4 regions of the Geodermatophilus arenarius genome follow, and region 1 is predicted to be linked to each of the others. Evidence: riboswitches for the same ligand, from Rfam matches in the RefSeq annotation. Region 1 holds a riboswitch; each other region holds the start of a gene.
What was found. Region 1 has a riboswitch for cyclic di-AMP ahead of ACFO3M_RS14420 (aggregation-promoting factor C-terminal-like domain-containing protein). Riboswitches for the same ligand answer to the same signal wherever they lie in the genome.
Positions count from the first base shown of each region.

Region 2: linked by a shared signal. The riboswitch ahead of ACFO3M_RS18480 (C40 family peptidase) and the one ahead of ACFO3M_RS14420 (aggregation-promoting factor C-terminal-like domain-containing protein) in region 1 are both predicted to bind cyclic di-AMP.
Region 3: linked by a shared signal. The riboswitch ahead of ACFO3M_RS11805 (C40 family peptidase) and the one ahead of ACFO3M_RS14420 (aggregation-promoting factor C-terminal-like domain-containing protein) in region 1 are both predicted to bind cyclic di-AMP.
Region 4: linked by a shared signal. The riboswitch ahead of ACFO3M_RS06980 (LysM peptidoglycan-binding domain-containing protein) and the one ahead of ACFO3M_RS14420 (aggregation-promoting factor C-terminal-like domain-containing protein) in region 1 are both predicted to bind cyclic di-AMP.

Region 1 is NZ_JBHSGR010000015.1:61,880-68,840, forward strand. It holds gene ACFO3M_RS14400 (AmiS/UreI family transporter) at 1-129, shown strand, start outside; gene ACFO3M_RS14405 (FMN reductase) at 126-749, opposite strand; gene ACFO3M_RS14410 (LLM class flavin-dependent oxidoreductase) at 746-1,915, opposite strand; gene ACFO3M_RS14415 (hypothetical protein) at 2,175-3,071, shown strand; cyclic di-AMP (ydaO/yuaA leader) riboswitch at 3,223-3,383, shown strand; gene ACFO3M_RS14420 (aggregation-promoting factor C-terminal-like domain-containing protein) at 3,625-4,563, shown strand; gene ACFO3M_RS14425 (class I SAM-dependent methyltransferase) at 4,571-5,230, shown strand; gene ACFO3M_RS14430 (SDR family NAD(P)-dependent oxidoreductase) at 5,254-6,093, shown strand; gene ACFO3M_RS14435 (DUF72 domain-containing protein) at 6,110-6,838, shown strand; gene ACFO3M_RS14440 (hypothetical protein) at 6,905-6,961, shown strand, end outside.
Region 2 is NZ_JBHSGR010000023.1:10,204-17,164, forward strand. It holds gene ACFO3M_RS18465 (hypothetical protein) at 1-495, shown strand, start outside; gene ACFO3M_RS18470 (serine hydrolase domain-containing protein) at 550-1,890, opposite strand; gene ACFO3M_RS18475 (DUF3817 domain-containing protein) at 1,906-2,223, opposite strand; gene ACFO3M_RS18480 (C40 family peptidase) at 2,436-3,551, opposite strand; cyclic di-AMP (ydaO/yuaA leader) riboswitch at 3,563-3,695, opposite strand; gene ACFO3M_RS18485 (hypothetical protein) at 3,890-4,114, shown strand; partial or broken gene ACFO3M_RS18490 (YhjD/YihY/BrkB family envelope integrity protein) at 4,169-4,984, shown strand; gene ACFO3M_RS18495 (transglycosylase domain-containing protein) at 5,011-6,961, opposite strand, start outside.
Region 3 is NZ_JBHSGR010000011.1:73,712-80,672, reverse strand. It holds gene ACFO3M_RS11820 (hypothetical protein) at 8-211, opposite strand; gene ACFO3M_RS11815 (PASTA domain-containing protein) at 331-915, opposite strand; gene ACFO3M_RS11810 (hypothetical protein) at 1,141-1,299, opposite strand; cyclic di-AMP (ydaO/yuaA leader) riboswitch at 1,702-1,786, shown strand; gene ACFO3M_RS11805 (C40 family peptidase) at 1,820-2,332, shown strand; gene ACFO3M_RS11800 (carbohydrate kinase family protein) at 2,391-3,308, shown strand; partial or broken gene ACFO3M_RS11795 (DUF222 domain-containing protein) at 3,493-4,278, shown strand; gene ACFO3M_RS11790 (HNH endonuclease signature motif containing protein) at 4,252-4,533, shown strand; gene ACFO3M_RS11785 (PGN_0703 family putative restriction endonuclease) at 4,535-5,470, opposite strand; gene ACFO3M_RS11780 (SHOCT domain-containing protein) at 5,475-6,062, opposite strand; gene ACFO3M_RS11775 (hypothetical protein) at 6,226-6,651, opposite strand; gene ACFO3M_RS11770 (TM0106 family RecB-like putative nuclease) at 6,644-6,961, opposite strand, start outside.
Region 4 is NZ_JBHSGR010000005.1:195,702-202,662, forward strand. It holds gene ACFO3M_RS06960 (geranylgeranyl reductase family protein) at 1-1,244, opposite strand, end outside; gene ACFO3M_RS06965 (phosphoribosyltransferase) at 1,285-1,971, opposite strand; gene ACFO3M_RS06970 (demethylmenaquinone methyltransferase) at 2,184-2,903, opposite strand; gene ACFO3M_RS06975 (isochorismate synthase) at 2,940-4,214, shown strand; gene ACFO3M_RS06980 (LysM peptidoglycan-binding domain-containing protein) at 4,311-5,465, opposite strand; cyclic di-AMP (ydaO/yuaA leader) riboswitch at 5,470-5,639, opposite strand; partial or broken gene ACFO3M_RS06985 (thiamine pyrophosphate-dependent enzyme) at 5,982-6,961, opposite strand, start outside.

The sequences.
Region 1 (6,961 bases):
CCGGCCGGGCCGCCGGCCTCGCCGGAGGGCGTGCCGGTCGCCCGGCAGGCCCCCGAGCGCGACACGGCGCGGCCCGCCGACCCGCGCGGCGGCGGGTCGTCCCAGGCGCCGGTCCAGGACCGGTCCTAGGCGGTGCCCCGGAGGAGGTCCTCGAAGGAGGGGACGTCGGTGAACGGGTCGGCCGGGCGGGCCGCCGCCGGCCGGCCCGTGACGACGTCGGCCAGCTCGCCGGCCGCGCGGGTGATCCGCGCGGCCAGCTCCTGGCCGGCGCCGTCCCCGCCGGCCCAGTCCTCGCTCGCCGCGAAGACCGCCGTCGGCACGGTCACCGCGCGCAGGTAGCTGAACAGCGGCCGCACGGCGTGCTCGAGCACCAGCGAGTGCCGGGCGGTGCCGGCGGTCGCCGCGAGCAGCACCGGCGTGCCGGTGAGCGCGTCCTTGTCCAGCACGTCGACGAAGGACTTGAACAGGCCGCTGTAGGAGGCGGTGAACACCGGCGTGACCGCGATGACCGCGTCCGCGCCGGTCACCGTCGCGACCGCCGCGCGCAGCGCGGCGTTGGGGAAGCCGGTGACGAGCGCGTCCGCGACGTCGCGGGCGTGCTCGCGCAGCTCGACGACCTCGACGGTGGCGTCCTCGCCGCGCTCGCGCAGCGCGGCGACGGTCGCCGCCGCGAGCCGGTCGGCCAGCAGCCGGGTCGACGACGGGACGCCGAGCCCCGCGCTGACGACGGCCAGGGTGCGGGTGGTCATCGGACGGACACCTCCTCGCGGGCGTCGTCGGCACGGCCGGTGACGTCGTCACCCGCGGCGTACACCGTGGAGTCCTGCGCGCCGCCGCGCGCCGCCACCCGGGCGGCGTGGGTCGGGGCGTCGGGCACGTGCGCCGGCTTGAGCGCGGCGAACTCGCGGCGCAGCACCGGCACGACCTCCTCGCCGAGCAGGTCCAGCTGCTCGAGCACGGTCTTCAGCGGCAGGCCGGCGTGGTCGATCAGGAACAGCTGCCGCTGGTAGTCGCCGACGTAGTCGCGGAAGCCGAGGGTGCGCTCGACGACCTGCTGCGGGCTGCCCACCGTCAGCGGCGTCTCCCGGGAGAAGTCCTCGAGCGAGGGCCCGTGCCCGTAGACCGGCGCGTTGTCGAAGTAGGGCCGGAACTCGGCGACGGCGTCCTGGCTGTTCCTCCGCATGAACACCTGCCCGCCGAGGCCGACGATCGCCTGGTCGGCGGCGCCGTGGCCGTGGTGCTCGAACCGGGACCGGTAGAACTCCACCATCCGCTGGGTGTGCTCCTTCGGCCAGAAGATGTGGTTGTGGAAGAAGCCGTCGCCGTAGTAGGCGGCCTGCTCGGCGATCTGCGGCGAGCGGATCGAGCCGTGCCACACGAACGGCGGGACGCCGTCCAGCGGCCGCGGGGTGGAGGTGAAGCCCTGCAGCGGGGTGCGGAACCGGCCCTGCCAGTCCACGACCTCCTCGTCCCACAGCCGGCGCAGCAGCGCGTAGTTCTCCACCGCCAGCGGGATGCCGTTGCGGATGTCCTGGCCGAACCACGGGTAGACCGGGCCGGTGTTGCCGCGGCCCATCATCAGGTCGACGCGGCCGTCCGCGAGGTGCTGCAGCATCGCGTAGTCCTCGGCGATCTTCACCGGGTCGTTGGTGGTGATCAGCGTGGTCGACGTCGACAGCTGCAGCCGGGAGGTCTGCGCCGCGACGTAGGCCAGCGTGGTCGTGGGGGAGGACGAGAAGAACGGCGGGTTGTGGTGCTCACCGAGCGCGAAGACGTCGAGGCCCACCTCCTCGGCCTTCTTCGCGATGGTGACGACGGCCTTGATCCGCTCCGCCTCGCTCGGCGTCCGCCCCGTCGTCGGGTCGGTCGTGACGTCGCTGACCGTGAAGACCCCGAACTGCATCTCGTGCTCCATGTGGTTGAGAGTGCAACTACTGTACCCGGCCCAACGACCTGCCCCCGCCGGGCATTCCCGGCGCCTCCGTGACCGTACTGAGACCTCTCGACCGCGCTCGGTGACCGGCCCGGCACGTCCGGGCGCGACCGGTCCGGACGCCCCGCGCGCGTCCGTGTCGACCCGTCCGGCCGCACCCGGCGGGTGGAACTCTGTGATCACCCCCGACCGGCGCGCCGGTGGGGGGCCGGATCGGACGGCGCACCGAGGGGGAACCGGGATGTCGCTGCGGGGACGGGGAGCTGCTCCCGACGGGACCGGGGACGGCACCGCGGAGCCGCCTCCGGGACGTGGGCTCGACGGCCTGCTGGGCACCGGGCCGGTGTTCACCGGGGCGGTCCGCGGCTACGACCGCGTGCAGGTGGACGACTACGTCGCCTGGGCCGAGACCGAGCTGCTGGTCCTGCGCCGGGAGAACGAGCACCTGCTCAGCCGCTACGCCGCCGCGTCGGCCGAGCTGCAGAACGCCCGCCGGCGGCTGGCCCAGCTGGTCCGCGAGCGGCAGAGCCTGCCCGGCCCCGAGGACGCGGCCGCGATCGTGCGGCGGGCCGAGGAGGAGGCCGCCGCGCTGACGGCCGCCGCCGAGGAGGAGGCCGGGCGGATCCGCGCCGAGGCGCTCGCCGAGGCGCAGGCCCGGCTGTCCGGGGTGGCCGAGATGCGCGAGGCGGTGCTCGCCGCCCGCGAGCAGACCCGCAGCGAGGCCGCCGCCGTCCTCGAGGCCGCGGGCCTCGAGGCGGCCCGGCTGGAGGAGGCGGCCGCCGCGGAGCGCGAGCGGCGGGACCGCGAGGCCGCCGCGGCACGGGCGCGGGCCGACGCCGAGGCGCTCGAGCGCCGGCACGCCGTCGAGGCCGAGCTCGAGCCCCTGCGCGACGAGCGCGACCGGGCGCGCGACTGGCTGCGCCTGCTGACCGGGCAGCTGGACGAGGCGCTCGCCGTCGTCACCGGCGTCGTGCCCGACGACGTCCCCGCCCTCGGCGACAAGCGGGGGCTGGCCCGTCTGGAGGAGTCCGCCGGTGGACTCCGGGCGGAGTCGCGTCCTGCGTCGTCCGGGACGGACGTGTCCGACGTGACACCGCTGCACGGGCCCGGCCGGCCCGAGGTGGCCGCGGCCTCCTGACCAGCGGCGACGCGGGGGCGGGTTCCGGGACGAGGGGGTCCGCCCCACCCGTCACGGCCGCACCTCCGGCCCCGGCGGTTGTCACGAACCGGTAACGACCGTACGGTGGCTGGCGTCCGGCTGGTCGTCAGGTCCCCGTCCTGGGGAGCCCGGCCGGACGCCGCCGAGTCGTGTCCGCGCCCGTGGACGCGAGCCGGGGACCCACCGCAGTACTGGGGTGAATCGCGCCCGCCGAGCTCCGGCCCGGCGCGCGTAGGGCTCCTTCCCGCCCGAACCCGTCAGCTAACTCGGTAGGCGGCTCACGGAAGAAACGGAGAGTCCCCGCATGCCCCGCCTCCGGGCCGAAGCGGCCCGCAGGTGCAGCTGCCCGCGCGCACACCGCGCTCCCGCGTCCGCCTGACGCCGGCCGCCCCTGCCCTGCCGCTCCCTGCGACGACGTCGCCGGGGACCCCGTAGTCCGCGACACCCGTAGCCCCGCGCCGCACGCGCATGCCCGAGGTCCGCCTCCGGGCCCGCTGCCGCGCGCACTCTCCCTCGGAGCCCTCACCCCCTCATGTCCCGCCACGTCCCGAACACGCCTGCCGACGCCCCCGCGACCGCCGAGCTCGCCACCGCCGACACCCCCGACACCGCCGCCGAGACCACGGCCGGCACCGCCACCCGCGAGCTGCCCGCGGTCGCGGACGCCGCCGAGGCCCCCGCCCGCCGGCGCCTGTTCCGCCGCGGCGGCCCGCCGCTGGGCCCGCGCCGCCCGGCCCTCCTGCTCGGCGCCGCCGCCGCCGGCGCGCTGATCGTCGGCGTCGTCTCCACCAGCGGCCCCGCCGCCTCCGCCGGTACCGACCCCGCCGCCACCGCGGTCAGCGTCGCCGACGAGCTGGGCATCCCCGAGCAGCAGGCCGCGACCGCCCCCGACCTGACGTCGCTGGCCGACATCGCCGCCTCGCGCGCCGAGCGCAGCGCGCAGGAGGCCGGTGCCGCCCACGCGCAGCTGGCCGCCGAGCAGGCCGAGCGCGACCGCGAGGCCGCCGAGGCCGAGGCCGCCGGCGTCGCCGCCGAGCAGGTGGCCGCCCGCGTCGCCGCGGAGCAGGAGGCCGCCCGCCAGGCCGCCGAGGCGCAGGCCGCCGCCGAGGCCGCCGCCGCGCAGCAGGCCGCCGAGGAGCAGGCCGCCGAGGAGGCCGCCGAGGAGGCCGCGCCCGCCGCGCCCTCCGGCTCCTTCAAGGACTACGCGCTGAGCAAGGTCGGCAGCGGCGAGCAGTTCTCCTGCCTGGAGAAGCTGTGGGGCAAGGAGAGCGGCTGGAACCCCAACGCCCAGAACCCCACCAGCACCGCCTACGGCATCCCGCAGTTCCTGGACTCCACCTGGGCCAGCACCGGGATCGCCAAGACCTCCGACGGCTACCGCCAGATCGACGCCGGCCTGATCTACATCGAGGAGCGCTACGGCTCGCCGTGCGACGCCTGGGCGCACAGCCAGGCCACCGGCTGGTACTGATCGACACGTGATCCATCGAGGGCCGGCCACCCGGGTGGTGCCCGCGGGGTTCGTCCGCGCGCACACCCAGGTGCGCCGGCCCTCGCTCGTCCCCGAGGTGCGGCTGCACGTCGCCGACGACGTCGTCGCCCTGTGGGAGGCGATGGAGACCGCGGCCGGCGGGGCGGGCGGGGAGCCGCCGTTCTGGGCCGCCGCCTGGCCCGGCGGGCAGGCGCTGGCCCGCCACCTGCTCGACGAGCCCGCCACCGTCGCCGGCCGCACGGTGCTCGACCTCGGGTCGGGCAGCGGCCTGGTGGCCGTCGCCGCCGTCCTCGCCGGTGCCCGGTGGGTGCTGGCCAGCGACGTCGACCCGTTCTCCCGGACGGCGGTCGGCGTCAACGCCGGCCTCAACGGCGTCGCGGGCATCAGCGTCACCGGCGACGTGCTGGACCGCGAGCCGCCCGCCGTCGACGTCGTCGTCGCCGGGGACGTCTGCTACGACCGGGAGATGACCGGGCGGGTGCTGCCCTTCCTCGACCGGGCGCGGGCCCGCGGCTGCGAGGTGCTCGTCGGCGACCCCGGCCGCCCGTACCTCCCGCACGAGCGGCTGGAGTCGGCCGCGGTGTACGAGGTCCCCGAGACGGAGGGGCCCGGGCTGCGCCGGACGACGGTGTGGCGGCTGCCCTGAGCGCCGCCGGATACGGTCGCCGCGTGCGCCCCTACGCCTTCACCGGTACCGCCGTCGTCACCGGGGCGGCCAGCGGCATCGGCGCCGCGCTCGCCCCGCGGCTGGCCGCCCGCGGCAACGACCTCGTGCTGCTCGACCGCGACGCCGAGCGGCTCGAGGGCGTCGCGGCGGCGGTGCGCGCGGCCTCCCCGGGCCGGTCGGTGGCCACCGTCGTCGCCGACCTCGCCGACGCCGGGCAACTGCGCGCGGCCGCCGACCGGGTCGTCGCGGACCACCCGGGGACGACGCTGCTGGTCAACAACGCCGGCGTCGCGCTGGGCGGGCGGTTCGACCAGGTGACCCTCGAGGAGTTCGAGTGGGTCGTGGACGTCAACTTCCGCGCCACCGTCCGGCTCACCCACGCGCTGCTGCCGACGCTCCAGGCGCACCCCGGGTCGCACCTGGTGAACGTCTCCAGCCTGTTCGGGCTCATGGCGCCGGCCGGGCAGGCGGCGTACGCGTCGAGCAAGTTCGCCGTCCGCGGGTTCACCGAGGCGCTGCGGCACGAGCTGGCCGGGGACGGCGTCGGCGTGACCAGCGTGCACCCCGGCGGCATCGCCACCCGCATCGCCGAGACCGCCCGCGTCGCCAGTGGCGCGGACCCGGCGGAGGCCGAGCGGGGCAAGCGGGAGTTCGCCAGGCTGCTGCGGTACCCGGCCGGCCGCGCCGCGCAGCGGATCGTCGACGCGGTGGAGCGGCGCCGGCCGCGGCTGCTCATCGGCGCCAGCGCCGTCGTCCCCGACGTCCTGGTGCGCCTGGCGCCCGGCTCGTACGGGAGGGTGCTCGCCGCCGCCACCCGCCTGGCCGCCCTGCGCCGGGCCTGACCGCGCAGGGGGGCCGGTGGCCGTCCACGTCGGCACGTCGGGCTGGAGCTACGACCACTGGGAGGACGTCCTGTACCCGCCGGGGACGCCGTCCCGCGACCGGCTGGCTCACTACGTCCGCCGGTTCGGCACCGTCGAGCTCAACGCCAGCTTCTACCGCTGGCCGCGCACCGCGACCTTCGCCGGGTGGCGGCAGCGCCTGCCCGAGGGCTTCCGGCTGTCGGTCAAGGCCCCGCGCGGGCTGACCCACGCCAAGCGGCTGTACGCCCCGGAGGCCTGGGTCGAGCGGATGACCGCGGCCTGGCACGAGCTGGGGCCCCGGCGGGCGGTGCTGCTGGTCCAGCTGCACCCGGCCGCCGCCCGCGACGACGCCCGGCTCGACCACTTCCTCGGCCTGCTGCCGGACTGGATGCGGGTGGCCGTGGAGTTCCGGCACCCCAGCTGGCACGACGACGGCGTGTTCGCGCTGCTCGAGCGGCACGGCGCCGCCTACTGCGTGATGAGCGGCGCCGGCCTGCCGTGCGTGCTGCGCGCGACGGCGCCGTTCGTCTACGTCCGGCTGCACGGGCCCGACGCCGCGCACCTGTACGCCGGCTCCTACCCCGACGCCGACCTGTGCTGGTGGGCCGACCGGATCGGCGAGTGGGCCGGGCAGGGGCGCGACGTCTACGCGTACTTCAACAACGACGGGTACGGCCACGCGGTCCGGAACGCGGAGACGCTGCGCGCGCTGACCGGCGGCTGAGGTCCGCAGCCGCGAGACTGGGTCCGGTTCCCGCCGACCGGGGCGGGCGGGCCGGGGGAGGTGCGCGTGAGCGAGTCCGAGGACAGGCCCCGCGACGGCGGGCTGGTGGCGCGGTCGGTCGAG
Region 2 (6,961 bases), on a different contig from region 1:
ACGTTCGGCAAGGGCAGGCGGGGCATCAGCACGCTCGGCTGGGCGCTGCGCGGTGCGGCGGCCGGCGCGGCGGGCTCCACTGCGCTCAACGCCGTCACCTACCTCGACATGACCGTCCGTGGCCGCGGGACCAGCTCGACGCCCGAGCAGACCGTGGAGAAGCTCGCCGAGAAGGCGCACGTGCCGATCCCCGGCGACGAGGAGCACCGGCAGAACCGGGTCCAGGGGCTCGGGCCGATGACCGGCCTGGTCGCGGGCGTCGGCGTGGGCGTCGTCGTCGGGCTGGCCCGCGCCTCGGGCTTCCGGTCGCAGCCGCTGGTCGGGACGCTGCTCACCACGCTCGGCGTCCTGGTGGCGGCCAACGGCCCGATGACGGCGCTGGGCATCACCGACCCGCGCACCTGGTCGGCCACCGACTGGGTGAGCGACCTCGTGCCGCACCTGGCCTACGGCGCCGTCGTCAAGACCACGATGGACGCCTTCGACCGGCCATGAACGGCATGGGGAGCTCTCCGCGCGTACGGGCCGTCGACACGTGCGGATCGCTTCCTACGCCTCGCCGGCCGTCGCCGACCAGCCGCGGGGGTCGACGTCGCCGGGGACGGGGGCGGCGGGGTCGTAGGGCGAGCGGGTGAAGACGAACGTGCCCAGGTCCAGGTGGTCGCCGGCGATCCGCAGCGGCTCGCCGGCGTAGTAGCCGTCCAGGCCCACCCAGGTGCCGTCGGCGTCGCGGCGGAAGCGGCTGGCCCGCCCCGACCGGCCGGGCAGCGGGCCGAGGTGCAGCAGGCCGCCGTCCACCGCGCGCAGGGCGTGCGGCGCGGGGCCCCAGTACCAGACGCCGAGCTGCTCCAGCGGCACCGGCGGCTCGGCCGGGCGCCACGGCTCGGCCACCCGCGGCTCGGCCGCACGGAGGTCGGCCAGCAGGCCGGGGACGAGCACGTCCAGGCCGCTGGTGGTGTTGGCCAGCGAGACGCCGCCGGTCCCCTCCTCGCGGTCGACGAAGACGCCGGCCAGGAAGCCGGGCATCGAGCCGCCGTGGCCGGTGAGCGTGCGGCCGTCGACCCGCAGCACCTGCAGGCCCAGCCCGTAGGCCGACCAGGCCGGTGAGGAGCCGTCGACGCCGGCCGGCACGGCCATCTCCTCGAGCGTCGCCGGGGACAGCACGTCGCCGGTGTCGCCGAGCAGGAAGGCGGCGAAGCGGGCGAGGTCGGCCAGCGTCGCCCACAGCTGCCCGGCGGCGGCCATCACGCCGGCGTCGTGCTCGGGCTCGGGCAGGACGACGTCGGCCCACGGGTGGACGGCGTAGCCCTGCGCGGCGCGGCCGGAGGGGCGCGGCGTCGTCCGGGTCATGCCCAGCGGCCCGAGCACCTCGGCGGTGACGACGTCCTCCCACGACCGCCCGCGCAGCCGGGCCACGAGCTCGCCGAGCAGGCCGAAGCCGAGGTTCGAGTAGTGGAAGCGCCGGGCCTCGCCCAGGACGACGTGCTCCCCGGACAGCCGCAGGTCGGCCAGCGGGCCGCCGGGCACCCGCTCCCACCAGCCGCCCGGGCTCTCCGCGGCGGCGCCGGCCAGGTGCGAGAGCAGCTGGCCGACCGACCGGTCGCCGAACGGCGTGCCGGGCACGTGCCGGTCCAGCGGGTCGTCCAGCGCCAGCCGGCCCTCGTCGCGCAGCCGCATGACCGCGACGGCGGTGACGGTCTTGCTGATGGACCCGAGCCGGTACTGGACGTCGGTGTGCGGCTCGGCGACGTCGCCGCGGCCGGCCGACCAGGCCAGCCCGCCGTCCCGGACCACCCCGGCGACCAGGCCGGGCGCCCGCCCCTCGCGCTGCACCCGGGCGGTGCGGGCCAGCAGGGTGCGGGCGGTCGAGGGCAGCACGGGCTCCGGCATGACCGGAACGGTAGGTCAGGCGCGGACGGGCGCCGCCAGCCGCCCGGTGCGCCCGGCCCAGCGCTCGAACACCACGGTGACCAGCGGCGGGATGGAGGCGGCCAGCGCGAGCAGCGTCGTCCACCGGGACCAGCCGAGCACCCGCGCGGCGACCAGCGCCACGACCACGTAGGCGATGAACACCGCGCCGTGGACCGGCCCGAACACCTGGACGCCGGCCTCCGAGGTCTCCGGCACGTACTTGACGTACATGCCGGCCAGCAGGCCGATCCAGGAGAGGGCCTCGGCGACGGCGACGACGCGGAAGGCCAGGGCGACGGTGCGGGGGTTCATCGGTGCGCGGTCCTCGGGTCGGGGGCGGTTCCGGAGGGTCAACGCGGCAGCGGGCGCCGGCGTCCCGGTCGCGGGGTGTGAGGTGCGTGGCAGGGTCGGGTCGTGCGGGGTCCGGCGCAGCGGGGGTCCCGTCCGGTCCTGCTGCGCCGGCTGGCCGACCTGCGGCCGGACCCGGTGGCCGCGGCGCTGCCCCGGCTGAGGCGCGACCCGCGTCAGCCGATGCGGCGGGCGCCGGCGTAGCCGCCCATCGCGTCGATGCTGGCGACCTTGACGACGTCGCCCGACGTCGGCGCGTGCACCATCTGGCCGTTGCCGATGTAGATGCCGACGTGGCTCACCGGGCTGTAGAAGAAGACCAGGTCACCGGGCTGCAGGTTCGCGCGGGAGACCGCGGTGCCCATCGTCGACTGCATCCTGCTGGAGTGCGGGAGGCTGATCCCCGCGGCGCGGAAGGCGTACTGGGTGAGGCCGGAGCAGTCGAACGAGCTCGGGCCGGCGGCCGCCCACACGTAGGGCTTGCCGCGCTGGGCCATGGCGGTGGCGACGACGGTCCCGGCGACGCCGCTGGCCGGCGCGGCCGCCGCGGCCGGCTCCTCGGCGGAGGAGGACGCGGAGGACGACGCAGTGTCCTCGCGCTCCTCGTCGCGGCTGGCGCGGGAGTCCTCGGCGGCGTGCGCCGCGGCGGCGGCCTCGAGGGCGGCGCGCCGCTCCTCGGCGCTCAGCCGGGCGTAGTCGGTCTGGTAGGCGGCGATCTGCGCCTCGAGGTCTGCCTGCTGGGCGGCGACGGCGTCGTACTGGCGCTGCGCCTCGGCGGCGGCCTCGGCGGCGGCGGCCTGCGCGGCGGTGGCGGTCTCGGTGGCGGCCGCGGCCTGGCCGAGCAGCTCGCCCTGGTAACCGGCGACGCCCTGCAGCAGGGTGACGCGGTTGACGAACTCGTCGGCGTCCTCGCTGGTCATGAGCGCCTGCAGCGAGCCCATGCTGTCGCCGGTGTAGGCCGACCGGGCGATCCCGATCACCTGCTGCCGCGCGGTGTCCACGGCGGCCTGGGCGGCGGCCAGCTGCGCGGCGGCGGCGTCGGCGGCGGCCTGCTGGGCGACGAGCGCCTCGCGGGCCTCGTTGAACTGCTCGGTGACGGCCTCGAGCTCGTGGCCCCGGGCGGCGACCAGCTGCGCGGCCTCGGCGGCCGACGTCGGCTCCTCCGCCCGGGCCGGCGCCGGGACGGCCCCCAGCCCGAGACCGATGCCGAGGGCGCCGACGAGCGCGAGGGCGGCGCGGCGGCCGCGGCCGGTCGCGGGCGTGCCGGGGACGGACGTGCGCAGGGACGCCACGCGGCGGTCTCTCCTTCTCCCAGGCCGCCTACCGGGTTAGCTGACGGGTTCGGGCGTGGAGTCGCCCGGCGCGTGCGGACACGCGCTACACCCCAGGACTGCGATGGGTCCCCGGCCCGGTCTCCGCTGCGGGAGGACCGGCTCGACGGCGTCCACGGGGTGTCACCCGGACTGGTGACGGAGCGCCCCGTTGGACACACTCAGCGTAAGGTCCGTGACCGGCGTGTGACAATCACCCCGGTGTAATTACATCAGTCACGGACGGTGACCAGGCGACTCCGGGAGGTTCCCGACCCCCGCCGGTTTGCGCGGCCGTGGGGACGTGTACCGATTGCTGCATGTCCTCTTCCACGCGGATGCGCCTGGCCCGGCCGCTCGTCGTGCTCGCCCTGCTCGGCTCCCTGGTCGCCTGTGGCGACAACACCGACTTCTCCCGCGGCCCGACCAACTGCGACTCCGCCGGCGGCAACGCCAGCAACGAGAACGACGCCAGTTGCCAGGAGACCGGCCAGAACCCGGGCAACGACGCCCCCACCACCGACGACGCGAGCACCGACGACTGAGCGCCGTCCGGTCCCCGGCGGGCGCCGGGCCGCCGGGACTGGTGGCATGGGCGGGTGAGCCCGGCACGCAGGTGGACGGCGGCCCGGTTGCGGGTCGAGACGCGCGCGCTGCTGGCCGGTGCCCGGCGCCTGCTGCGCGGCCGTGACCTCGCGCTGATCGGCGCGGGCCTGACCTTCTACGCCGGCATCGCGGTGGTGCCGCTGGTGCTGGTCTCCGTCCGGCTGACCGCGCTGGCCACCTCGGCCGGGGAGGTCCGCGGGCGCAGCGAGCGGCTGGCCGAGCTGCTGCCGGAGTCACTGGGCGCGCCGGACGCGGTGGCCCGGCTGGTCGACGCCGGCGTCCGGCTGGACCTGCTGGGGTTCGCGCTGGCGCTGCTGCCGCTGTCGCTGTACGGCGAGGGGCTGCGGCGGGCGCTGATGCGGTTCAGCCAGCGGCGGGAGAACCTCACCGGCTGGCGGGGCCGGCTGCTCACGCTGCCCCTGGTCGTGGTGACGCCCCTGCTGCTGTACCCGCTGCTGCTGGCCGCCACGGCCATGGCCGACCTGGCCCGCGAGGACGGCGCCGGGCCCCTGATCGGGCGGTTCGCCGTCGGCTACTACTCGGTGCTGTTCGTGCTGACCGTGCCCATCCTCTGGGGCTACGGCGTGGTGGCCGGCGGCCGGCGCCGGTGGGGCGCGCTGGTCAGCGGCGCGCTGTTCACCGCGGCCTGCCTGTCCGGCTTCCTGCAGGGCTTCGTGCTGTTCCTGTCGCTGCCCCTGGACCTCGGCGCGCCCTTCGGCGGCCTGGTGGTCGTCGGTGCGGTGGTCGCCATCGGCCTGTGGCTGTTCCTGCTGCACCTGGTCCTGCTGGCCGGGTGGCTGCTCACCCAGTCCCTCGACGCGCGGCTGGGGCGGCGTCAGGCCGTCGGCCGCCAGGGGGAGCCGGGCGGCGGGGCCTCCGTGGCGGGCGCGGCGGGCGGGGGCGGCGGCGTGGCCGGTGCGGTCGGCGGCTCCGTGGCCGGTGGCGGCGGCTCCGGCGTCTGGGGCGGCTCCGGCGCCGGGGGCGGCGGCGGGGACGTCGGCGGGGACGTCGTCGGCGGCCTCGTCCCGGGCGCGGGCGGCGGCCCGGTCGGGGGCGCGGGCGCCGGCTCCGTGGGGGGCGCGGGCTCGGGCGCCGGTTCCACGTAGTCGCTGCCGTTGCTCACCAGGATCGACACCAGCTGGCCCGGCACGGCGCGGCCGCCGCGCGGCGGGCTGGTGCCCAGGAGGGTGCCGGCCGGCTCGTCGCTGTCGACGCGCACCGTCCGCGCGGTGAACCCGGCGTCGGTGAGGGCCCGCTCGCAGGCCCGGACGCCGGAGCAGCCGGGCACCGGGCGGGTGTTGCCGTTCTGCACGGTCTCGTCCGCGGGCGGGAACTCGCCGCTGCCGCGCGCGGTGAGGATCGGCTCCATCGCGTCGTGCCAGATGGTGGCGCCCTTGCCGCCACCGAAGCCGCCGACGTCCTCGTTGCGCTTGGGGTTGAGGACCATGACGCTCGCGGTGATCTCGGGCGTGTAGCCCACGAACGCCACCGAGTAGTTGTCCTGCGAGGTGCCGGTCTTGCCGGCGATCTGGTGGCCGCGGACGTAGGCGCGCGCCCCGGTCTGCCCCGGGTTCCCCGGCTCGACGTCCTTGCGCAGCATCTGGTTCATCGTGTTGGCCACGCCCGGTGGGATCGCCTCGGGCGTGCACCGGTCGCCGACCGCGAGCGGTTCGCCGTCGGCGCCGACCGCCGGCTCCCCGTTCCGGTCGAGGACGGCGGTCACCGGGACGACGTCGCACTGCGTGCCGCCGGCGGCGAACGTCGAGTAGGCGCTGGCCAGGGCCAGCGGGCTGGTCGCCTCGGCGCCGAAGGTGAACGACCCGCGGTTCTCGTCGATGATCTGCTGGGCCAGCCCCGGCGGGCTGAACTGGAACAGCCCCGCCGCCTCGGCCATGCGCACCGGCTCCTCGACGCTGCCCAGGGCGTCCTCGAGCGCGAGGAAGTAGGTGTTGGAGGACTGGTACAGCGCCGTCGTCAGGTCCAGCGTCGAGCGGTAGCCCGACCCGGCGTTGCGGACGCAGTACCGGCCGTCGGTGTCCCGGCCCTCGCACGGGCCGGAGTAGACCCGGGAGACGTAGGGGTCGGGCGCGGTGAGCGTGTAGTAGGACGAGTAGCCCCGGGCCAGGGCCGCGGCGGCGACGAACACCTTGTACGTGGAGCCCGAGCCCTGGCTGGGCGCCACGTTGAGGTTGAACGACTCCTGGGTGCGGTCGGCGAGGTCGTAGCCGAAGGTCCGGTTGACGCTCATCGCCAGCAGGTGGCCGGTGCCGGGCTCGACGGCGGTGAACATCGCGGCCAGCGAGTCCTCCCGCGGGAGCGTCTCGAGCACCGCGGCGTCGCCGGAGCGCTGCAGCTCGGGGTCCAGGGTGGTCTGCACGGTGTAGCCGCCGTTGTCCAGCTGTTCCTGGCTGAGCCCGAGCTCCTGGATCAGGTACCGCTGCACGAAGTCGCAGACGAACGGGCCGACGCTCGCCTGGACGCAGCCGCGGGGCGGGGCGGGCGCGGGTGCCAGCCCGAGCGGCGCGGCCGCGGCCGCCGCCGCCTCGTCGGCGGGGACGAGGCCCTGCTCGGCCATCCGGGACAGCACCTCGTTGCGCCGCGCGGTGGCCGCCTCGGGGTCGGTGAACGGGTCGTCGTTCACCGGGCTCTGCACGAGGCCGGCCAGCAGGGCCGCCTGCGGCAGGGTGAGCGCCGCGGCGTCGACACCGAAGAAGGCGCGGGCGGCCGGCTGCACGCCGTAGGCGTTCTGGCCGAAGTAGACGGTGTTGAGGTAGCGGGTGAGGATC
Region 3 (6,961 bases), on a different contig from region 1:
GCGCCGGTCAGTCCTCCGCCTGGCCCATCCCGGTGCCCTCGGCGGCGCCGGGGAAGCCGGGGCGGTCCCCGCTGCCCATGGGTCCCTGGGCAGCGCGGGGTCCCTGCTCGGGAGCGTCGTCGGCGACGCCGTTCTCGTCGGGGTGCTCACCGGGCAGCACGTGGTCGTCGGTGCGGCCGTCCGAGCCGCCGTTCGGCGGACCCTGGGTCATCGCGGACCTCCTCAGCCGTGCTCCGACCGGACGGCTGGGCTCACCCCGGTCGGGGCACGGGGTACCCGGCCCGCCGCCCCGGACACGGCTCGGGCGGTCGGCGTCCGCCCCGCGACGGGTCAGGGGCAGCTCTCCTCGAGCTTCACGACGCCGAGGTCGATCGTCCCCTCCGCCGCGCCGGTGACCCGCTGGCCGGCCGGGACGTTCTGCGTGCAGACCCTCCAGTTGGCGTCGAGCACCTGGTTGCGGGTGCCGAGCAGGTCGTGGGACAGGCTGAGGAAGACGCCGTTGGCCTGGATCAGGTCCTGGGCGTCCTGCAGGGTCATCCCGACCACCGACGGCATGGCGAAGTCGACCACCGGCGCGGCCGGCGTGGTCGGGGCCGGGGTGCTCGGGGCGGCGGTGGTGCTCGGCACGACGGCCGGCGGCGGTGCGCTGGAGACGGGCGGGACGGCCGGCTGGGGGCTGGAGGTCGCCGTCACGGTCTCGGTGACCGTCGTGGTGCTCGCGGCGGCGGTCGCCGCCTCGTCGTCGCCACCGCCGAGCGCGGCGCCGACGGTTGCGACGACGAGGACCAGCGCGAGGACGGCGAACCAGGGACGCAGGTAGACCGGCGTCTCCTTCTTCTCCGGAGGCGGGGGCAGGAAGCCGGGCAGGGGGCCCTGCGGCGGCTGCCAGGGCTGGCCGGGCGGCGGTTGGGTCATGGGGACACCCCGTCGTGCTGGAGGGACCCGCGGCGGGTGCAGTCGCACCGCCGTCGCGGGAGGAACCGCGGGAGCGTGCCACGGCGGGACGGTGCTCCCCGGGACGTCCGGCACGGCGTCGTAGCGGGACGGTCACGAAGTGCCCCGGTCGCCTCGCCGGTCCCCCCGGACACGCCGCGGCCCCCGTCCTGGGTGGGGGACGGGGGCCGCGGTCGCGCTCGCAGGTCAGTAGCCGCGACCGGCCTGACCCTTGCCGCCCTTCGCGTTCTTGGCCTGGAAGTCGCGGATGAACTGCTTGATCTTGGCCTGGTTCTGCGGCTTCCGGAGCTCCTGGACGACCTTGGCGGCGACGCCCGAGGCGATCAGGTTCCTCATCATGCCCATGGGGGGACTCCCTCCTCTCGACTGCTGGTTCCGGTGCCCCGTCAACGGGCGGCGCAACCGTCGCGATCCCCGGGGCTTCCCCGCTCCCGTCGTGGTGGGCCGCTGACGCGCTGTGCGGACGCACCGCTGCGCCCTTTCTCGTCCGCCCCGGCGTGTCGGCGCCTGCGTGTCGGAGGTCGAGCGGCGGAGGGAACGGCTCCTGCGCTGGTGGGACGGGCGATTCGGATCCGCGGCCCGCGTCAAGTCCGCGGCTCGCGGCCGGGCGTGGCGCGGATGCGATCCGGTTGAACGCTGCAACACCCCTCCCTACCGTCGTCGCGGTCCGGCCGGCCCTCAGTCACCTCCCGTGTGACACCCGCCGGACACGCCGAACCAGGCGGCCGGCAGCCGGCCGGCGCCCGGACCGGGGACCCACGTGAGCACTGGGGTGAAGCGCGCTCCGTCGCGCCGGGCGACTCCTCCGCCCGAACCCGTCAGCTAACCCGGTAGGCGGTCGCGGAGAACAGGAGAACCGTCGTCGATGACGACTGCACGCACGTCCACCGCCCGTCGTTCGTTCCGCGGCATCGCCGTCGCGGCCATCGCCGGAGCCGGCATCGCCCTCTCACCCCTCCCGGCGTCGGCCGCCGCGGGCGACGGGGGTACCGCGACGGTCGCCGCCGCACCGGCGGCCGCTCCCAACGGCGCGGCCCAGACCGCCGTCGACACCGCCCTGGCCCAGGTCGGTGACCCGTACGTGTACGGCGCCACCGGCCCGAACTCGTTCGACTGCTCGGGCCTGACCAGCTACAGCTACCAGGCGGCGGGCGTCTCGATCCCGCGCACCTCGAAGGCCCAGTCGACGTTCGGCACCCCGGTGGCGAAGGCCGACCTGCAGCCGGGCGACCTGGTGTTCTTCTACAGCCCCGTGTCGCACGTGGGCATGTACATCGGCAACGGCCAGATGGTCCACGCCTCGACCGCCGGCAAGCCGGTGGCCGTCGTGAGCCTGGACTCGATGCCGGAGTACGTGGGCGCGCGCCGCGTCGCCTGACGCGCGGAACGGTGTCCCCGGCCGGCTCGCCCGGCCGGGGGCACCGAACCGTCCTCGGGTGGTGTCCGCCGGCGATCCCGCCTGGCCGCGGCCGGCCGGCCCCGGGCCGGTGGTGGCGGTGGGCAAGCTCGTCGCCGACCAGCTGCTCGAGCTGTCCGCGCCGCTGGTGGCCGGCGGCCAGCAGCGGGTCGAGCGGACGACGACGGCCGGCGGCGCCCCCGCCAACGTCACCGCCGGCGTGGCCCGCCTAGGTGCGCCGGCGCGGTTCGCGGGCTGGGCCGGCGCCGACCCGCTGGCCGACGGGCTGCTGGCCGGTCTCGCTCGGAGGGGCGTCGAGCTCGCGGTGGTCCGCCGCGGGCGCGCGCCGCTGTCGACGGTGCTCGTGCATGCCGACGGCGAGCGCACGGTGCTGACCGACCGCGGCGAGGGCGGCCTGGAGCCGGCCGACGTCCGGCCGGAGTGGTTCGCCGGCGCCGCCGTCGTCCACCTCGACGGCTACGACCTGCTGCGCTTCCCCGATGCGGTGCGGGCCGCGGCCGGCACGGCGCACGACCTCGGCGTGCCGGTGAGCGCGGACGTCGCCGCGGCCGCCCGGATCGAGCGACACGGTGCCGATGGCTACGTGGAGCTGCTCGCCGGGCTGCGTCCGGACGTGCTCTGCTGCGACGCCGCGGAGGCCACGGCCCTGGGCCTGGACAGCGCCCTGCCCACCTGGGCGCCGCCGCTGGTGCTGGTGCACGCCGGCGCCCGGCCGACCCGGGTCGTCACGGCGGCGGGCACGGTGGAGGTCCCGGTGGAGCCGCTGCCGGCGGGCGGACCGCGCGACACGACAGGCTGCGGGGACGCGTTCGCGGCCGGGCTGCTGACCGGCTGGCGCGCGGGCGTGCCCGTGCTGGACGCCGTCCGGACCGGCCACGCGGCGGCCGCCGTGGTGGCGGGTGTGGTCGGCGGTCAGCCGCCACTGTCAGGCGCCTGACCTGGGAATTCGTGCTGCGAGAGGCCGCCGGACCGGCTGGACTTCGATCATGTGTTCGGGTGAGCCGGGGAGCGGGGACGTCCTCGACGACGTCGCCACGCTGGTCGCCGAGCGCAACCGGATCGACGCCCGCCTGGCCCGGGCGGTCCGCGCCGCGGAGCTGTCCTAGGCGCCGGAGCGGGACGGGCTGACGTCGATGGCCTCCTGGCTGCGCGGGCACTGCCGGCTCTCCGATGCCGCCGCCGCGCGGCTGGTGCGCACCGGGCGGGCACTGGAGCACCTGCCCGCCCTCGCCGAGGCGCACCACGCCGGACTGGTGTCCGCCGAGCAGGTCGCCGTCGCGGCGCGGGCGGTGACACCCGAACGCCTCACCGCCGCCGCGGCCGCCGGGGTGGACCTGGCCGTCATCGACGCGGTGTTCACCGGGGTCGCGGTCGAGCGCCCGCACGCCGACCTCATCGCGGTGGTCCAGCACTACTGCAACGCCCTCGACCCGGACGGGCCCGAGCCGGATCCGACCGAGGGGCGGTCGTTGACGTTGTCCCGGCACGCCGACGGGTCGCTGTCCTTCCGCGGGCACCTGGACGCGGTCGGCGGAGAGAGGCTGCAGGGCGCACTCGAGGCGCACGTGCAGGCCGACCGGCCCGCCGGCGACGGGCGCACCCGCGCCCAGCGCCTCGGGGACGCGCTGGTGCAGCTCGCGGACAACGTGCTGGCCTCGGGCAACCTGCCGACGCTGCGCGGGCACAAGCCCCAGATCGCCGTCGTCATCGACGTGGCGGACCTGGTCGACCCGGCCGGCGGGCCGAACGCCGGGCGGATGGGCTTCGGCGCCACCATCTCCGCCGCGAGGGCCCGCTGGCTGGCCTGCGACGGCGCGGTGTCCCGCGTGGTGTTCGGCCCCGACGGCGCACCGCTGGACCTGGGCCGGGCGCAGCGGCTGATGAGCCGCCACATCCGCAAGGCGGCCGAGCTGCGCGACGGCGGGTGCGTGTTCGCCGGGTGCGGGGCGCCGACGTGGTGGTGCGATGTCCACCACCTGGCCCACTGGATCGACGGCGGCGACACCTCGCTGGAGAACTCGGCGCTGCTCTGCGAGCGCCACCACACCAAGGTCCACCACGGCTTCCGGGTGGAACGACAACCGGACGGCCGATGGCGCACCTACCGACCGGACGGCACTGCGATCACCACCCCGGCGCCACTGCTCTCTCCTGCCGCCTGACTCAGGACAGATAGCGGCGGCGGAAGAGCGCTGCCCAGTCCTCGAGCTCCGGCACCGCCGCCGCGGCGTCCGCGAGGTCGCCGTGTCCGCGGAAGAGCACGTGCGTCGGCAGGGCACCGCGGTCGGCATCGAGCCGGCGCACCACCTCGCGGGCGCCCTCGTCGTCGTCCCGGGCGAGGACCAGGGTCACCGCCGCGTCCCACTCCGGACCACTCGCGGAACCGCCGCGGCGCACGCTCTCGGTGAGCAGCACGTTCCGCAGCAGCTGCCGGGTCGGGTACTCGCCGAGGCGGTCGAAGGCGCCGTCGGCCATGCCGAACCGCTCGCAGTGCCGGCGGTAGTTGGCGTCCTTCTCCCGGCGCCGCCCGTCCTTCTCCGGACCGGGGTCCCGGCTGAAGCCGTCCACGTACTTGGTCTCGACGGCGACGAGCAGGCTCCGGCCGTCGGCCAGCCGGGCCGACAGCACGGCGTCGAAGGCCGACCCGTCCCCCAGGTGCTCGCGCGGGGCCGGCGCCCACTCGCACTCGATGCCGTCGATGACGCGGTCGCCGACGTCCACCCGCTCGAGTCCCGTCACCGGCAGGTCCAGGAGACGGCCGATCACGATCGCGGCTGCCTCACGGTGGGCGCGCAGGTGCCCGAAGACGCTGAACGCCAGCGGCATCGAGCTGAGCATGTTGGTGAACAGCCGCGAGCGCTCGAGCTGACCGCCCTCGTCGCGCACGACCTCGGCGCGTGCGCGCGCGTACCGCGCTGCCTCGGGTGAGAGGAAGTTGCGGTCGCCGTGCTCCTCGCGGAGGTGGTTCCCGAGCGGCCGGCCCTTCCACGTGCCGGCCGGCAGGCCGAGCACCTGCTCGCGGAAGTCCGACTGCCGCCGCCGCTCCCGCCGGGTGACCGGGCCGTCCGACCGGACGACGGAGATGACGCTGTCGGTCACGACGTCAGATCCGCGCCAGGAGTTCGGCCTTCTTGGCCTCGAAGTCCGCGATGGTGATGACGCCCGCGTCCCGCAGCTCGGCCAGCTGGCGCAACTGCTCGACGACCGCGGGGAAGCCGCCGTCACCGGCAGGGCCCGGCTGCGGAGCCGGGGCGGGCGCCTGCTTGACGAACGGGTCTGCCGGAGCCACCTGCGCCGGCGGCACGAGCAGCGCACTGACCGCGGAGCGGACCTGGTCCACGAAGGGGCCGCCGTCCGCCTTCGGCACGGACGTGTAGGTGACCTTGCGGCCGCCGTCCTGCACGGTCAGCTTCCCCGTCAGGACACCGGCGTCCCACAGGATCGAGCCGAGGCGCAGCAGGGGGTACTCGTCGATGCTCGAACCACCCCACCCGTCGCGGACGAAGAGGACGCGGCGGTCCGTGAGCGCGAGCAGACCCTGGCTGGTCCCGAGGACGGCAGGAGCGAGGGCTTCGACGCGCTCACCCGGCCACAGGTGGGCGGCGAGCCCGCGGATCTCCTTCCTCCTGCCCATCGTCGACGACATGCGCGCCGCCGCGGCGGCGATGTCGGGACGCAACTGCTCGGCCATGGTGCTCCTGTCCGCTCCGGCCCGCGTGGGCGCGGACTCCGGACGACGGTAAGGACGGATCCCCGGGGGCCGTGGGACCCGGTGGCGCGGTCCGGCACGTCTCCCCCGGCCGTCCCAGTCACCTCACGAGGAACCGCTGAGGGCGATCGACCCTCGCGTCGGTTCAGTACCGGACGCCGAGGTGGCGCTCCGCGCAGGCCATGCAGAGCCCGGTGTTGTCGTGCACGTGCTCGCGGGCGTTGACCTGGCGGCACACCGGGCACCAGCGGAAGGTCCGCCGCCGCCTGCGGGCGACCTCCTCCGCCGCCTCGGCCAGCTCCGCGCGCTCGTACAGCACCTCGTCCGAGGAGAACCGGCGGTCGGCCACGAACTCCCACACCAGCTCGGCGGGTCCGGACCAGCGCGGCTCGGGACGGGCCAGCGTGAAGCCGAACCCGTCCCAGCCGACCGCCACCTGCGCCGGCTCCCCGCTCACGAACCACCGCTCGTGCGGCGGCCCAGGGACCTCCGTCCAGCCGTCGCCGAGCGCCCGCACCAGCACGTCGGGCGCCACCCCGACCAGGGCGGCGAGCTCCGCGGTGTCAGACACCGGCCATCTCGGCCAGCCGGCACATCGCGTTGACCTGGCGCAGCTGCTCCGGCGTCCGCACCTGGGCGTCGAGCAGCAACGGGCTCATCACCACCACCGCCAGCGCCTTCGCCCGCGACACCGCCACGTTGAGCCGGTTGAGGTCGTACAGGAACGACACCCCGCGCGGCGCCTCGTCGGCCGACGTCGACGTCGTCGAGTAGACGACCACCGGCGCCTCCTGGCCCTGGAACCGGTCGACCGTCCCCACCCGCGCGCCGTCGGGCAGCAGCGAGCGGATCAGCGCCACCTGGTTGTTGTACGGCGCGAC
Region 4 (6,961 bases), on a different contig from region 1:
GCGACCACGCGGTCGAAGCGGTCGCCGTCGCGGCCGTCGGAGAGGTTGCCCATCAGCCGCAGCGCGGCGTTCACCATCGCCGGCCGCTCGAGCCCGTGCGCGGTGGCGAAGCGGACCAGGCCGGGCCGGTCGAGCAGGGCCAGGAAGGCCATCCCGAGCCGGTGGTGGCGGCCGTAGGCCTCGCGCAGCCGCTCGGGGTAGCGGCGCAGCACCGCCTCGCGGGCCGGCCCCTCCGGTGTCGCGAGCGCCGCGGCCGCCGTCTCCCCGGCCATGCGGCCGGTCTCCAGCGCGTAGCTGATGCCCTCGCCGTTGAACGGGTTGACCACGCCGGCGGTGTCGCCGGCCAACAGGAGGCCGCGGGTGTAGGCCGGCCCGCGGTTGAGCGCCATCGGCAGGCCGGCGCCGCGCAGCGGGGTGACCGCGTGCTCCTCGCCCAGTTGCCACTCCGGCGGCAGGGTGGCCAGCCAGCGGCGCAGCACGGTGCGGGCGTCGGTCTCGCCGCCGCGGCGGGTGTCGAGCAGGCCGAAGCCGACGTTGGCGGTGCCGTCGCCCATGCCGAAGGACCAGCCGTAGCCGGGCATCGAGTCGGCGGTGGGGCCCTCGGCGGAGAGGTCGAAGGAGATGTCGAGGTAGGGGTCCTCGCCGCGCGGCGTCTCGACGTACCGGCGGACGGCGACGCCGAGCGGGCGGTCCTCGCGGCGGGTCAGGCCGATCGCCTTGGCCAGCCGGCCGGACAGGCCCTCCGCGGAGACGACCAGCGGCGCCCGCCAGGTCACCGCCTCCCTGTCCGGGCCGGCCTGCGCGTGCACGCCCACGACCCGGCCGGCGTCGTCCAGCAACGGGCCGGTGACGGTGACCTCCTGCTCGAGCCGGGCGCCGGCGGCCACCGCGTGCTCGGCGAGCATCGGGTCGAGGTCCTTCCGCGGCCGGATGAGCCCGTAGCCGGGCCAGGAGGACAGCTGCGGCCAGTCGACCTCGACGACCCGGCCGCCGCCGAAGACCCGCAGGCCCCGGTGCTGCACCCAGCCGGCCTCCGGGGAGACGTCGATCCCCATCTCGTCGAGCGCCTTCACCGCGCGCGGGGTCAGGCCGTCGCCGCAGACCTTCTCCCGCGGGAAGCGCGCCTTCTCCAGCACGACGACGTCGAGCCCGGCGGTGGCCAGCGTCCAGGCCGCGGCCGACCCGGCCGGCCCCGCACCGACCACCACGACGTCGGCGCTGCCCCCGGCGGTCGGACTCGTCACGCGCGGCCCCCTCGGTGCTCGGTCTGCGGTCGTCCCGAGCCTAGGCGGGCCCCCCGCCGGAGCCGCCGGCGAGCGCGGCGCGCACCTCGTCGTCGGACGTCTCGCCGAAGTCGTCGTAGTAGCGGCCCACCGCGCCGAACGGGTGCGGGGTGACCGGGCAGACGACCTCGTCGGCCAGCACGGACAGGTCGGCGCACACGTCGGGCGCCCCGACGGGCACCGCGACGACGACCGCGGCGGGGCCGGCCGCGCGGACCGCGGCGAGGGCGGCGCGCATGGTGGAGCCGGTGGCCAGCCCGTCGTCGACGAGGACGGCGGTGCGGCCGGCGAGCGCGGGCGGCGGCCGGTCGCCGCGGTAGGCGAGCTGGCGCCGGCGCAGCTCGGCGAGCTCGGAGCGGCGCACCTCGTCCGCGGCGGCCGGTCCGACGGGGTTGCGGGCGAGGACGGACTCGCTGCGGACGCTCTCGACGGTCTCCCCCACCGCGGCCAGCGCGCCCATGGCCAGCTCCGGCCGCTCGGGCAGGCCGAGCTTGCGGACGGCGACCACGTCGAGCTCCGCGCCGAGCGCCGCCGCGACCTCGGCCGCGACCAGGACGCCGCCGCGGGGCAGGCCGAGGACGAGCGCGTCGGGGCCGAGCGGCACGGCGGGGGGACGGGCGGGGTCGGTCAGGCGCGCGGCGAGCTGCCGGCCGGCGTCGCGCCGGTCGCGGTACGGGCGGCCGTCCACCGCGCGGCCCGGGTCAGACGGGCTGGGGTCCCGACGGCGGCGGGGCGCTCGGGTCGGTGGGGCTCGGCTGCGGCAGCGGGGCCGGCGACGGCGGGGAGATCGGGTCGACCGGGGACGGCGACGGACCGGGCGGCTCGGGCATCGGTGTCGGTGTCGTCATGCGGCGACGCTATCCCCGTGGGCGTGCCGCGGGAGCCCTCGCCGGCGGCCCGTCAGGGGCGGACGGCGCGGTGCAGCGCGACGACGCCGCCGGTGAGGTTGCGCCAGGCGACGTCGGTCCACCCGGCGGCCTGGATGCGGGCGGCGAGCGCCGGCTGGTCGGGCCAGGCGCGGATCGACTCGGCCAGGTAGACGTAGGCGTCGGGGTTGCTGCTCAGCGCGCGGGCGATCCGCGGCAGCGCCCGCATGAGGTACTCGGTGTAGACGGTGCGGAACGGCTTCCAGGTGGGGCTGGAGAACTCGCAGATGACGAGCCGCCCGCCCGGCCGGACGACCCGGGCGAACTCGCGCAGCGCGACGTCGGGGTCGGCCACGTTGCGCAGGCCGAAGGAGACGACCAGCCCGTCGACGCTCGCGTCGGCGAACGGCAGCGCCATCGCGTCGCCGGCCACCTTGGGCACCGGCCGTCCCGCGCCGGCCAGCAGCATCCCCTGGGAGAAGTCGCAGGCGACGGCGCGCACGCCCCCGGCGGCGAGCTCCACCGTGGAGACGGCGGTGCCGGCGGCGACGTCGAGGACGAGGTCCCCCGGCCGGGCGCCCAGCGCCTCGCGGGTGGCCCGCCGCCAGGCGGCGTCGCGACCGCCGGAGAGCACGGTGTTGGTGAGGTCGTAGCGGCGGGCGACGCCGTCGAACATGGCCGCGACCTCGTGCGGCTGCTTGTCCAGCCCGGCCCTCGACCCGGCGGTGTGTGCGCTGTCTCGCCGGTCTGCCACGGCGGACGACGCTACCGGCTGCCTACGCTGGGGGACGTGACGGCAGCGGCGGTGACCACCCCGGACGCCGCCGCGCCCGCCGTGACCACGGTCGCGCTGCCCGACTCCCCCGACCTGCTGGCGCTGCTGTCGCGCGGGGGCGCGCTGTCCTGGGTGCGCCGCGGCGAGGGCCTGGTCGGCTGGGGCGAGGCCGACCGCCTCGAGGTCTCCGGTCCCGGCGCGCTGGCCGAGGCGGCCGCCTGGTGGGCCGACCGCAGCGCCGCCCTCGCCGTCGACGACGAGGTGGGCGTGCCCGGCTCCGGGCCGGTCGTGTTCGCGAGCGTCGCGTTCGACCCCGCGCGGGAGACGTCGGTGTTCGTCGTCCCCGAGGTCGTCGTCGGCCGCCGCGACGGCGTCGCCTGGGTGACCACGACCGGCGACGCCGACCCGGGCGACGTGATGGCGGCGGCCCGCGAGCCGCTGACCCCCGCGCCGGGGCGGCTGCGCTACGCCGACGGCGCGCTCGACCCCGCCTCGTGGTGCGGCGCGGTGTCCGCCGCGATCGGCCGCATCGGCGCCGGTGACCTCGCCAAGGTGGTGCTCGCGCGCGACCTGCTGGTCACCGCCGACGTGCCGCTGGACCCCCGCCGCCTGCTCGACCGGCTGGCCGCCCGCTTCCCCGACTGCTGGACCTTCGCCGTCGACGGGCTGCTCGGCGCCACTCCCGAGCTGCTGCTGCGCCGCACCGGCCGGCAGCTGTCGGCGCGGGTGCTGGCCGGCACCGCCCCGCGCGGCGCGGGCGCCGAGGACGAGCGGCTCGCGGCCGGCCTGCTGGCCAGCGCCAAGGACCGCGCCGAGCACGCCCTCGCCGTCGACTCGCTCGTGCGGGCGCTCGACCCGTTCTGCACCGCGCTGTCGGTGCCGGAGCAGCCCTCGCTGCTCACGCTGCCCAACGTGCGGCACCTGGCCACCGACGTCGTCGGCACCCAGCGCCGCTCGGGCGCCCGCGGCCGCGCCGGGCTGCTGGAGCTGGTCGACGCCGTGCACCCCACCGCCGCCGTCTGCGGCACCCCGCCCGAGGCCGCTGCCGGGGTCATCGCCGAGCTGGAGGGCATGGACCGCGGCCGCTACGCCGGGCCGGTGGGCTGGCTCGACGCCCGCGGGGACGGCGAGTTCGGGCTGGCCCTCCGCTGCGCGCAGCTGGTCGACGACGACCCGTGCTCGGCCCGGCTGTTCGCCGGCTGCGGCATCGTCGCCGGCTCCGACCCGGCGGCCGAGCTCGCCGAGACCCAGTCGAAGTTCGCCGCCTTCCAGGCCGCGCTGGAGGGCTGAGCCGGCCCGCTCCCGGCCGGCCGCCGTCCTGCCCCGGGGACGACGAGGGCCCCGGCCGCGGCGCGCGGTCGGGGCCCTCGTCGGGTGAGGCGGAGGTCAGCCCACGTAGTTCACGTGCACGTGGTCCATGTGGTTGGCGGTCGCGCCGCCGCGGTCCTCCATCGCCTTCCAGGCGCCGTCGGGCGAGGTCAGGATGCGCTGCTGCCAGATGACGTACTCGACGCCGAGCTCGTCCCAGTGGTCGACGTGGTACTGGGCGATCGCGTCGCCGAGGGCGGCGTCGGACATGACCATGTAGTCCAGCGCCTTGCCGGAGGGGTGGCCGTCCGGGTCGACCGCGCTGGCCCGCGTGCCGCCGAGGGTGATGTCCGCGGCGCCCGGGACGTTGCTGACGACGGCGTTCGCCGCCGCCTGCACGGCCTCGTGGATCGCGCCGGCGGTGTTCGTGATCTCGGCGACGACCGAGGCCTGCGCGACCTGCGGAGCGGCCTCGGCGATCGGCGGGGTGGCGGCGGGCGCCGCCTCGCCGGCGGCGGCGACCGGAGCCGGGGCGGCCTCGGCGGCGGGAGCCGGAGCGGCCTCGGCCGGGGCGGCCGTCGAGCCGCTGAGCGCCAGCACCTGACCGGGGTAGATCCGGTTCGGGTTGCCGCCGATGACGTCGATGTTGCGCTCGTAGAGCTCCCGCCAGCTCTGGCCGTGGGCGGCGGCGATCTTCGCCACCGTGTCCCGCCAGCGGACGGTGTACTCCTCGGTGCTGACCTCGGCCTGCTCGGCCGGGGCGGCCTGCTCGGCGGCCGGCTGCTCGGCCGGAGCGGCCGGGGCCTCGGCGGCCGGGGCGGCCTGCTCGGCGGGAGCGGCCGGCGCCTCGGCGGCGGCCGCGGTGGTGCCGTCGGTCAGGTACTTGCCGCAGGTCGGCCAGGCGCCGACGCCCTGGCCGGCCAGGACGGCCTCGGCGATCTGGACCTGCTCGGCCGGGGTGGCGAGGTCGGCGCGCGGGGCGAGGTCGGTGCCCCCGAAGGCGGCCCAGGTGGACTGGCTGAACTGCAGCCCGCCGTAGTAGCCGTTGCCGGTGTTGATGCTCCAGTTGCCGCTGGACTCGCACTGGGCGACGCCGGTCCAGTCGTGGGTGGTGGAGGCGGAGGCCGGCGAGCTCAGGACGCCCAGACCGACGGCGGCGGCGCCGGCGGCGACAGGGGCCTTGGCGATGACCTTCTTGGTGCGGACGTAGCGGGGTGCGCGGTGCTTGGGCATGGTGATGATCTCCCGATCACCGCCGGCGAGGTGAGCTGTCGGGTTCGGGCGATCGGTGCCCGGCCGCGGTCCGCGGCTTCACCCCGAGGCGCGCTCCGACAGGCCCCCGTAGGCCGTCGCGCGCCGGAAGAGTGGGTCCCCCACCCCTGCCCTGGGAGTTGACGTGGGCGACCGGTGGGCAGGGTTTGGCGGACCGGCGCCGCGCTCTGTGTTCGCTGAGCGCAGCCAAAACGTTACGTGTCGTCATGTCGACTGTCGTCGTGACGGCGGTCACACGGCGGTTCGGCCGGGGCGTGTGGGGTACGGCGTGACGTCGGCGTGACCACCGCGCGGGTAACGGAACCCGCTGCTCGCCGCGCACGATCGGGCCCTGCCGGGGTCGTGCCGTCCCCGCCGCGTCCGCGCCGGGTCCCGTGACGAAGGCCACCGGGAACGCGTGCCGGACCGGCCCGTCACGAGGGCCTGGGACGAGCTCCCGGGCCGTGCCCGGGCCCTCTCCGGCGCTCCTCGGACCGGTCAGGCCAGCGCGCGGCCCGCGGCCTCCCGCAGGGCGACGGCGAGGTCGGCCTCCGCGCGCTGGTCGGTGCGGGCGACGACCACCCGCGGCCCGCCGCGCGCCAGCGCGGCGGCGAGCTCCTCCGGCGTGGTCACCGCCACCGCCTCCCACCCCAGGGACGCCGCGACGGCGACCAGGTCCCGCCCGTGCGGCGTGCCGAACACCCGCCGGTAGTCGTGGGCGTACGCCGGCCGCCCGGGCTCCAGCTGGGCGAAGATCCCGCCCCCGTCGTTGTCGGGCACCACCACGGTGAGGTCCGGGCGCGGCTCGCCCTCGCCGGTGAGCAGCCCCTGCAGGTCGTGCAGGAACGTCAGGTCGCCCATGAGCGCCACCGCCGGCCCGCCGTGGACCAGCGCGGCGCCGACGGCGGTGGACACCGTGCCGTCGATGCCGGCGACGCCGCGGTTGGCGAGCACGGCGACGTCGCCGCGCGGGACGGCGAGCCGGTCGACGTCGCGCACCGGCGTGGAGGAGCCGAGCACCAGCAGCGCCCCCGGCGGCAGCGCGGCGACGACGTCGCGGGCCAGCCGGGCGGCGGTCAGCCCGGTGGCGGCGTCCAGGGCGGCGACGACGGCGGAGCGCGGCCGGCGGGCGGCCGCGCGCCAGGCGGCGGACCAGCCGGGGTCGCAGGGCGGCCCGGCCGGCGGGGCGGCGCGGGTGACCAGCGCGGCGGTGCGGCCGGCGTCGGGCCAGCGCGGCCCGGCGACCACGGTCTCCACGCGCACCCGCGGGTCGGCCAGCAGCACGGACACCGGCCGGGACAGCGTCGGCCGGCCGACGACGACCACCCGGTCGGGCCGGTGCGCGTCCAGCCAGCCGGGCACGCCGAGCAGCAGCGCCCCGCCGCGCACGGCGCCGTCGGTCCACGCCCCGCCACTCGGCTCGGCGACCACCGGCCAGCCGGCCGCGGCGGCGCCGGCCGCCCACGCCCGGCCGGCGG